Regions from separate parts of the Pseudoalteromonas sp. PSi26 genome, predicted to be linked through region 2. Evidence: predicted binding sites of a transcription regulator. Region 2 holds the regulator's gene; the other holds the start of a gene.
What was found. The regulator NrdR, encoded in region 2, represses ribonucleotide reductase genes. The targets are predictions, from matches to a motif close to AAACACNANATNTNGTGTTT.
Positions count from the first base shown of each region.

Region 1: the regulator NrdR is predicted to act here: its motif matches at 750-769, upstream of nrdA (class 1a ribonucleoside-diphosphate reductase subunit alpha).

Region 1 is NZ_JBHNYT010000010.1:119,813-123,940, reverse strand. Features, by position in the region: gene ACFI34_RS12425 (HAD-IA family hydrolase) at 1-480, shown strand, start outside; gene nrdA (class 1a ribonucleoside-diphosphate reductase subunit alpha) at 893-3,175, shown strand; gene nrdB (class Ia ribonucleoside-diphosphate reductase subunit beta) at 3,241-4,128, shown strand, end outside.
Region 2 is NZ_JBHNYT010000022.1:32,527-36,654, forward strand. Features, by position in the region: gene thrB (homoserine kinase) at 1-44, shown strand, start outside; gene thrC (threonine synthase) at 56-1,339, shown strand; gene glyA (serine hydroxymethyltransferase) at 1,608-2,864, shown strand; gene nrdR (transcriptional regulator NrdR) at 2,962-3,411, shown strand; gene ribD (bifunctional diaminohydroxyphosphoribosylaminopyrimidine deaminase/5-amino-6-(5-phosphoribosylamino)uracil reductase RibD) at 3,414-4,128, shown strand, end outside.

The DNA.
Region 1 (4,128 bases), on a different contig from region 2:
TTTAAAGAGTTGTGGCCCTCTCTTGCACAAGCACCGTTGATAAAGCAATTGGTCGATAGCTATGCCCAAAACATTGCGAAATACACCCAATGCTTTTCCGGTATTGAACCACTACTGATCTCACTCGATCACAAAAAGATCAAATGGGGGATCATGACAAACAAGCCCGGCTTTTTAACTGAGCCGCTTGTCGCTGCGATCCCCGCTTTAAAAAATGCGGCAGTTGTTATTAGCGGTGATACGCTTGAAGAAGCCAAACCCTCTCCTCTACCTTTACTTCATTGCGCAAAACTAATGGACGTAATACCAGATCGCTGTTTATACATAGGTGATGCCGAGCGAGACATTCAAGCAGGTAGAGCAGCAGGTATGCCTACAGCTACTGCTTTGTGGGGGTACATTCCAAGCGAAGCAGAAGCACTTACTTGGAAAGCTGATTTTAACTGGCGTAGCCCTATTGACGCATTTAACCATATATAGTGCCCATTCTAGATATAAACACTATATATTGTGATCGTGTTAGTTTTTACGCAAAGCTTGATGATAAAAAAAGCAGCCGAAATTTATTTTCAAAATGTGTAAATTTAGTCGATCCTGAGTTGATTTTTAAAAATTTCAACTTCAATGAATGATCAAAGGTTAATGCCTACTAACACAAATACGTTATCCCAACGTTATCCACAAATAGGGGCAATTGTGCCCCTTGCAAATCAACTCAGACCACACTATCTTGTGATCTCTAAATTGAACAACACCAGATATTGTGGCCAAATGTTATTCAATTAAATTTACCTCATTGGGTAAAACTTATAAAAAATGAGCACTACTTCTCTTTTTGAGACGTACAACATTGGTCAAAAATACATTATCCCCAAGGAATACAGGCAAAGCTATGAACCAACAGTTATCTGTAAGCAAACGTGATGGGCGCAAAGAGCCTCTTGATCTTGATAAGATCCATCGCGTTATAGAATGGGCCGCCGAAGGTTTAAATAACGTTTCGGTTTCACAGGTTGAATTAAAGTCACATATTCAATTTTATGATGGGATTCGTACAAAAGATATTCACGAAACGATTATCAAAGCGGCTGCCGATCAGATTTCTAAAGAATCACCTGATTACCAGTACCTTGCTGCACGTTTAGCTGTATTCCACTTACGTAAAAAAGCATACGGTCAATTCGAGCCTCCGCGTTTATTTGATCACGTGACAAAAATGGTGAGTGATAAACGTTACGATGCTCACTTACTTGCTGATTATACAGAGCAAGAATTTGACGAATTAGACGAATACCTTGACCACTCACGCGATCTTAATTTTAGTTACGCTGCAGTTAAGCAATTAGAAGGTAAATACCTAGTTCAAAACCGTGTATCGGGTGAGATTTATGAAAGCGCACAGTTTTTATATATTTTAGTGGCTGCAAGCTTATTTGCAGATTACCCACGAGAAACACGAGTTTCATACATAAAACGTTTTTACGACGCGGTATCGTTATTTAAGATTTCATTGCCTACGCCAATCATGGCTGGTGTACGTACACCTACTCGTCAATTTAGCTCTTGCGTACTTATTGAGTGTGGCGACAGCCTTGATTCAATCAATGCTACATCGTCAGCTATTGTAAAATATGTTTCTCAGCGTGCTGGTATCGGTATTAATGCTGGTCGTATCCGTGCATTAGGAAGCCATATCCGTAATGGCGAAGCATACCACACAGGTTGTATCCCTTTTTACAAGCACTTTCAAACAGCTGTTAAGAGTTGTTCGCAAGGTGGTGTTCGCGGCGGCGCAGCAACCCTATTCTACCCGCTATGGCATTTAGAAGTAGAGAACCTTTTAGTTCTTAAAAATAACCGTGGTGTGGATGACAACCGTGTTCGTCACTTAGATTACGGCGTACAGTTTAATAAGTTAATGTATACTCGTTTGATTAAAGACGATTACATCACGTTATTTAGTCCATCAGACGTACCAGGTCTTTACGATGCGTTTTTTGAAGATCAAGACGAATTTGATGCGTTATATGTTAAATACGAACAAGACGAGTCTATTCGTAAAAAGCGTATTAAAGCCATTGAATTGTTCTCTGTGTTTGCACAAGAGCGTGCAAGTACTGGCCGCATATACTTACAGAATGTAGATCACTGTAATACACACAGCCCGTTTATAGCGAAAGTAGCGCCAATTCGTCAGTCTAACCTATGTTTAGAAATTGCATTACCGACTAAACCGCTTAACAACGTTAACGATGAAGAAGGTGAAATTGCATTATGTACACTGTCTGCTTTCAACCTAGGTGCGCTTGAGTCCCTAGATGAACTAGAAGAGCTTGCGGAGCTAGCAGTGCGTGCACTCGATAATTTACTCGACTTCCAAGACTACCCCGTACCAGCTGCCAAAAACGCAACGATGGGACGTCGTACGTTAGGAATAGGCGTAATCAACTATGCCTACTACTTAGCTAAAAATGGTAAGCGTTATTCAGACGGCAGTGCAAATGCACTAACACATAAAACATTCGAAGCTATACAATACTACTTGATGAAAGCGTCAAACGAACTTGCAAAAGAACGTGGTGCATGTCCTAAGTTTAATGAAACAACGTATTCTCAAGGTATTATGCCTACAGATACGTATAAAACAGACTTAGATAAAATTTGTGATGAGCCACTGCACCTTGATTGGGATTCACTGCGTAAAAGCATACAAGAACACGGTATGCGAAACTCAACACTAAGCGCATTAATGCCTTCAGAAACGTCATCGCAAATCTCGAACGCAACAAATGGTATCGAGCCGCCACGCGGTCACATTAGTGTTAAAGCAAGTAAAGATGGTATTTTAAAACAAGTTGTACCTGAGTACGAACGTTTGAAAGACAACTATGAGTTACTTTGGGACATACCTTCTAATGATGGTTACTTACAGCTTGTCGGTATCATGCAAAAATTTGTTGACCAAACTATTTCTGCAAACACAAATTATGATCCAAATAAATTTGAAGGCGGTAAAGTACCTATGAAAGTCTTATTAAAAGACTTACTTAGTGCCTACAAATTGGGGGTCAAAACGTTGTATTACCATAATACCCGTGATGGCGCATCTGATGCACAGGACGACACTCCAGAAGTGGAAGATGACGATTGTGCAGGCGGCGCGTGTAAAATATAGTCGTTAATTTTATCTTAAGCGGGCATGCAGCCCGCTTTGTTCTGATAGTTTTTTGAGTGATAATCATGTCTTATACTACTTTTAGTCGTAATCATAATAACCAAATGCAAGAGCCAATGTTTTTTGGCCAGACCGTTAACGTATCGCGTTACGATCAACAAAAATATCCTATTTTTGAAAAGTTAATTGAAAAGCAACTGTCTTTCTTTTGGCGACCAGAAGAAGTAGATGTGAGTAAAGACCGTTTAGATTTTCAAGCGCTACCAGAGCATGAAAAGCACATATTTTTAAGTAACTTAAAATATCAAACATTGCTTGATAGTGTACAAGGCCGCTCTCCTAACGTTGCGCTACTACCTATCGTGTCTATCCCAGAACTTGAAACCTGGATAGAAACGTGGGCATTTAGTGAAACCATTCACAGCCGTTCATACACCCACATTATTCGTAACGTAACACAATCACCAGAGATTATTTTTGATGACATCGTTAGCAACGATAAAATTAGCGAGCGCGCTGATGCAGTAACATCTTACTACGATGACTTAATTAACTCTGTTTCACTTTACAACCTTTACGGTGAAGGTAAGCATGAAATCAACGGTAAGACAGTTGTTGTAAACTTATTCGAGCTGAAAAAGAAACTTTACCTCGCTATGATGTCGGTAAATATTCTTGAAGCAATTCGTTTTTATGTCAGCTTTGCTTGTTCATTTGCATTTGCTGAACGTGAACTGATGGAAGGTAACGCTAAGATAATTAAACTAATTGCACGTGACGAAGCACTTCATCTTTCAGGTACACAGCATATTTTAAATATCATGCAAGACGGCAAAGACGATCCAGAAATGGCAATCGTTGCCGCTCAATGTCGCGATGAAGCAATTAAAATGTTTGTACAAGCTGCCGAGCAAGAGAAAGAATGGGCAGAGTACCTATTCAAAGATGGCTCT
Region 2 (4,128 bases):
GTAAGTTAGACAACGACGGCACGCGTCAATTAAATGTTTTATAGGATTAGAAGTCATGCAATTACATAATTTAAAAGATAACTCACAAAAAGTGTCGTTTGTAGAAGCAGTAAAAACAGGACTTGGACGTAACCAAGGTGTGTTTTTTCCTGAAGCGTTAGCGCCTATGGCTGATGTTGACGCATTACTTGATATGGATTTTGTTACGCGCAGTAGCAAAATTTTATCCCATTTAATTGGTGATGAGTTGCCAAGTAGCACTGTTGCCGACATGGTTAAAAATGCGTTTAATTTTCCAGTTAAGTTAGTCGAGGTAGAAGAAAACACCTATTGTTTGGAGCTATTTCATGGTCCTACGCTTGCCTTTAAAGATTTTGGTGGGCGCTTTATGGCTGAATGCTTAGCGCAGTTTAACCAAGGTGAAAAGGTGACTATTCTAACAGCAACATCAGGTGATACTGGTGCAGCGGTTGCACATGCATTTTACAATAAACCAAACATTGATGTGGTTATTCTTTACCCCAAAGGAAAAATTTCACTTGCTCAGCAAAAGCTATTTACTACCTTAGGTGGCAATATTCATTGTTACGCGGTTGATGGCAGTTTTGACGATTGCCAAGAACTTGTTAAGAAGTCGTTTTTAGATGAAGAAGTTAAATCTACACTTGGCTTAAATTCAGCAAATTCGATAAACATAAGCCGCTTAGTCGCTCAGGTATGTTATTACTTTGAAGCGATTGCACAACTGCCAAAAGAAAAGCGTGCAACAGCGCATATTTCTGTACCAAGTGGTAACTTTGGTAATGTATGCGCTGCAATGATTGGCGCTGTAATAGGGTTGCCAGTTGGAAAGTTAAGTGCAACAACAAACCAAAACGACACCGTTCCTCGTTTTATACTTGATAAAAATTGGTTGCCTAATGCAACGCTAGAATCGCTTTCAAATGCGATGGACGTGAGTAAGCCGAATAACTGGCCACGTGTGCAAACTATGTTGGACAACAACTGGTTTAGTTACGACAACTTTTACTCAATTAGTGTTGACGAAGAAAACACTCAAACGGTGATGAAAAATATTCATCAAACAGGGTATGTTGCAGAGCCACATACAGCAATTGCCTACCAAGGTTTAGTCAATAACCGAGCTCCGGGTGCTGCGGGCATCTTTTTAGCAACTGCACATCCAGCTAAGTTTAAAGAAAGTGTAGAAGGTATACTAAATATTGAACTTGATATGCCAAAGCCATTGAGCGACGCATTGGCTAAACCGTGTCTTGCAAGCGACATAAACGCCGATTACGACGCTTTGCGTACAGAAATACTGGCTAAGTTAGCTTAAATATTAAGTAAACACGAAAGCGGCTATGGCCGCTTTTTTGCACATTTTAAACCGTGAAATAGCTTTGTTAATTAACTAATTAAATGTAATAAATACAAAACATTTAAAATAATTATGTAAGTTATTTAAAAATATCATCTTAAAAAGGGTGTGAAATAGTTTTAATCCCTGATTAAATATCCTCAACTTAAGAACGTAGGCAAAGTGCGGTTTTAAGCGTACAATATAGCCTCTAAAAAATACCATACACGTTGCCCAGGAGCCCCCAATGTTAGAACGAAGCATGAATATTTCGGACTTTGATCCAGAGTTATTTGACGCGATGAGCAAAGAAACATCACGTCAAGAAGAGCACATTGAGTTAATTGCATCTGAAAACTACTGTAGCCCACGCGTACTTGAAGCACAGGGTTCTCAACTTACTAACAAATATGCTGAAGGTTATCCTGGCAAGCGTTACTACGGTGGCTGTGAGCACGTAGACGTGGTTGAGCAATTAGCTATTGACCGCGCAAACGAATTGTTTGGTACTGACTACGCAAACGTTCAGCCGCATGCAGGTTCGCAAGCCAATGCCGCTGTTTTCCAAGCCTTATTAAGCCCGCTTGATACCGTACTTGGCATGAGCCTAGCACACGGTGGCCATTTAACTCATGGTTCACACGTAAACTTTTCAGGTAAAACATATAACGCAATTCAGTATGGCCTAAACGAAGAGACTGGTGAAATTGACTACGCACAAGTTGAAGCGTTAGCACTAGAGCACAAGCCAAAAATGATTATTGCAGGTTTTTCTGCTTATTCAGGTATTGTTGATTGGGCTAAGTTTCGCGAAATTGCAGATAAAGTAGATGCTTACTTGTTTGTTGATATGGCGCATGTTGCAGGTTTAATTGCTGCGGGTGTTTACCCAAGCCCAGTACCATTTGCACATGTTGTTACTACAACGACGCATAAAACATTAGCGGGCCCTCGTGGCGGTTTGATTATTTCTGCATGTGGTGACGAAGCAATTTACAAAAAGCTTAACAGTGCTGTATTCCCTGGTGGCCAAGGTGGTCCTTTATGTCACGTTATTGCTGCAAAAGCAGTGGCATTCAAAGAAGCTTTACAACCAGAATTTAAAGAATACCAAACACAAGTTGTTAAAAATGCCCAAGCAATGGTTAGCGTGTTACAAGAGCGTGGCTACAAAGTTGTTTCTGGTAAAACAGACAATCACTTGTTCTTACTTGATTTAATCGATAAAGACATTACGGGTAAAGATGCTGATGCAGCATTAGGTAATGCGAACATTACGGTTAACAAAAACTCAGTTCCTAATGATCCGCGTTCTCCGTTTGTAACGTCTGGCTTACGTATTGGTTCTCCTGCAATCACGCGCCGTGGTTTCAAAGAGGCTGAATCTAAAGAGCTTGCTGGCTGGATTTGTGATGTACTAGACAACATTGCTGATGAGTCTGTTCAAGCACAAGTAAAAGAAAAAGTGAAAGCAATTTGTGCAAAACTACCTGTTTACGCTTAATAAAGTAAAACGGTAATTTAGATCACATAAGCAAACATGCTATTATAAAAGCCGCTTTTTAGCGGCTTTTTTGTTTTTAAAACGGATACCTTTAGTTATGCATTGCCCATTTTGTACAGCAAAAGACACCAAAGTTATAGATTCGCGCCTTGTTGGCGGTGGCCATCAAGTTCGCCGCCGTCGTGAGTGTAACGATTGCCACGAACGTTTTACCACGTTTGAAGGGGCAGAGCTGGTTATGCCGCGTGTTGTAAAACAAGACGGCAGTCGCGAACCATTTAATGAAGATAAGTTACTAAATGGTTTAAATCGTGCGCTTGAGAAGCGCCCCGTCAGTACAGAACAAGTTGATGAAGTAGTAAATATAATAAAGTCGCAATTACGCGCAACGGGTGAGCGAGAAATTTCGAGCCATTTGGTGGGTGAATGCATTATGGAAGCGCTTAAAAAACTAGATAAAGTCGCTTATGTAAGGTTTGCATCAGTATATCGCTCGTTTGAGGATATACGAGAGTTTGGCGAAGAAATTGCCCGCTTAGGGGAATAAGCATGAGCAGCCAATCAGCATTTACCGAGCACGATAAACTATATATGGCGCGTGCTATTGAGCTTGCTAAAAAAGGTCGATTTACCACAACGCCTAATCCTAATGTTGGCTGTGTACTTGTAAAAGATAATCAGATAATTGGTGAAGGGTTTCATCAATTAGCAGGGCAAGGACATGCAGAGGTAAATGCACTTGCTGTAGCCGGTGAAAAAGCAAAGGGTGCAACTGCCTATGTAACACTTGAGCCTTGTAGCCATTACGGGCGCACGCCACCCTGTGCTGAAGGACTCAAGGCTGCTGGTATTAAAAAGGTTATTGCAGCCATGGTTGATACCAACCCGCAAGTGGCAGGTAAAGGCCTTAAAATACTGAGTGACGCCGGAATAGAAGTTGCTCATGGGTTGCTTGAACAAGAGGCTCGCGCATTAAACTTTGGCTTTTTTAAACGTATGGAGCAAGGGCTTCCTTATGTAACCTGTAAATTAGCAGCCAGTATAGACGGCAAAACAGCGCTAAAAAACGGAAAAAGTAAGTGGATCACAGGCCCTGCTGCACGAAAAGATGTGCAGCTATACCGCGCTCAAAGCTGTGCCATTTTAACGGGGGCCGATACGGTTCTTGTTGATAATGCAAAACTCAATGTTCGACCAAGTGAGTTACCATATTCATTACCAACCAACTTACCGCTACGTCAGCCGGTGCGTGTTATAATAGACT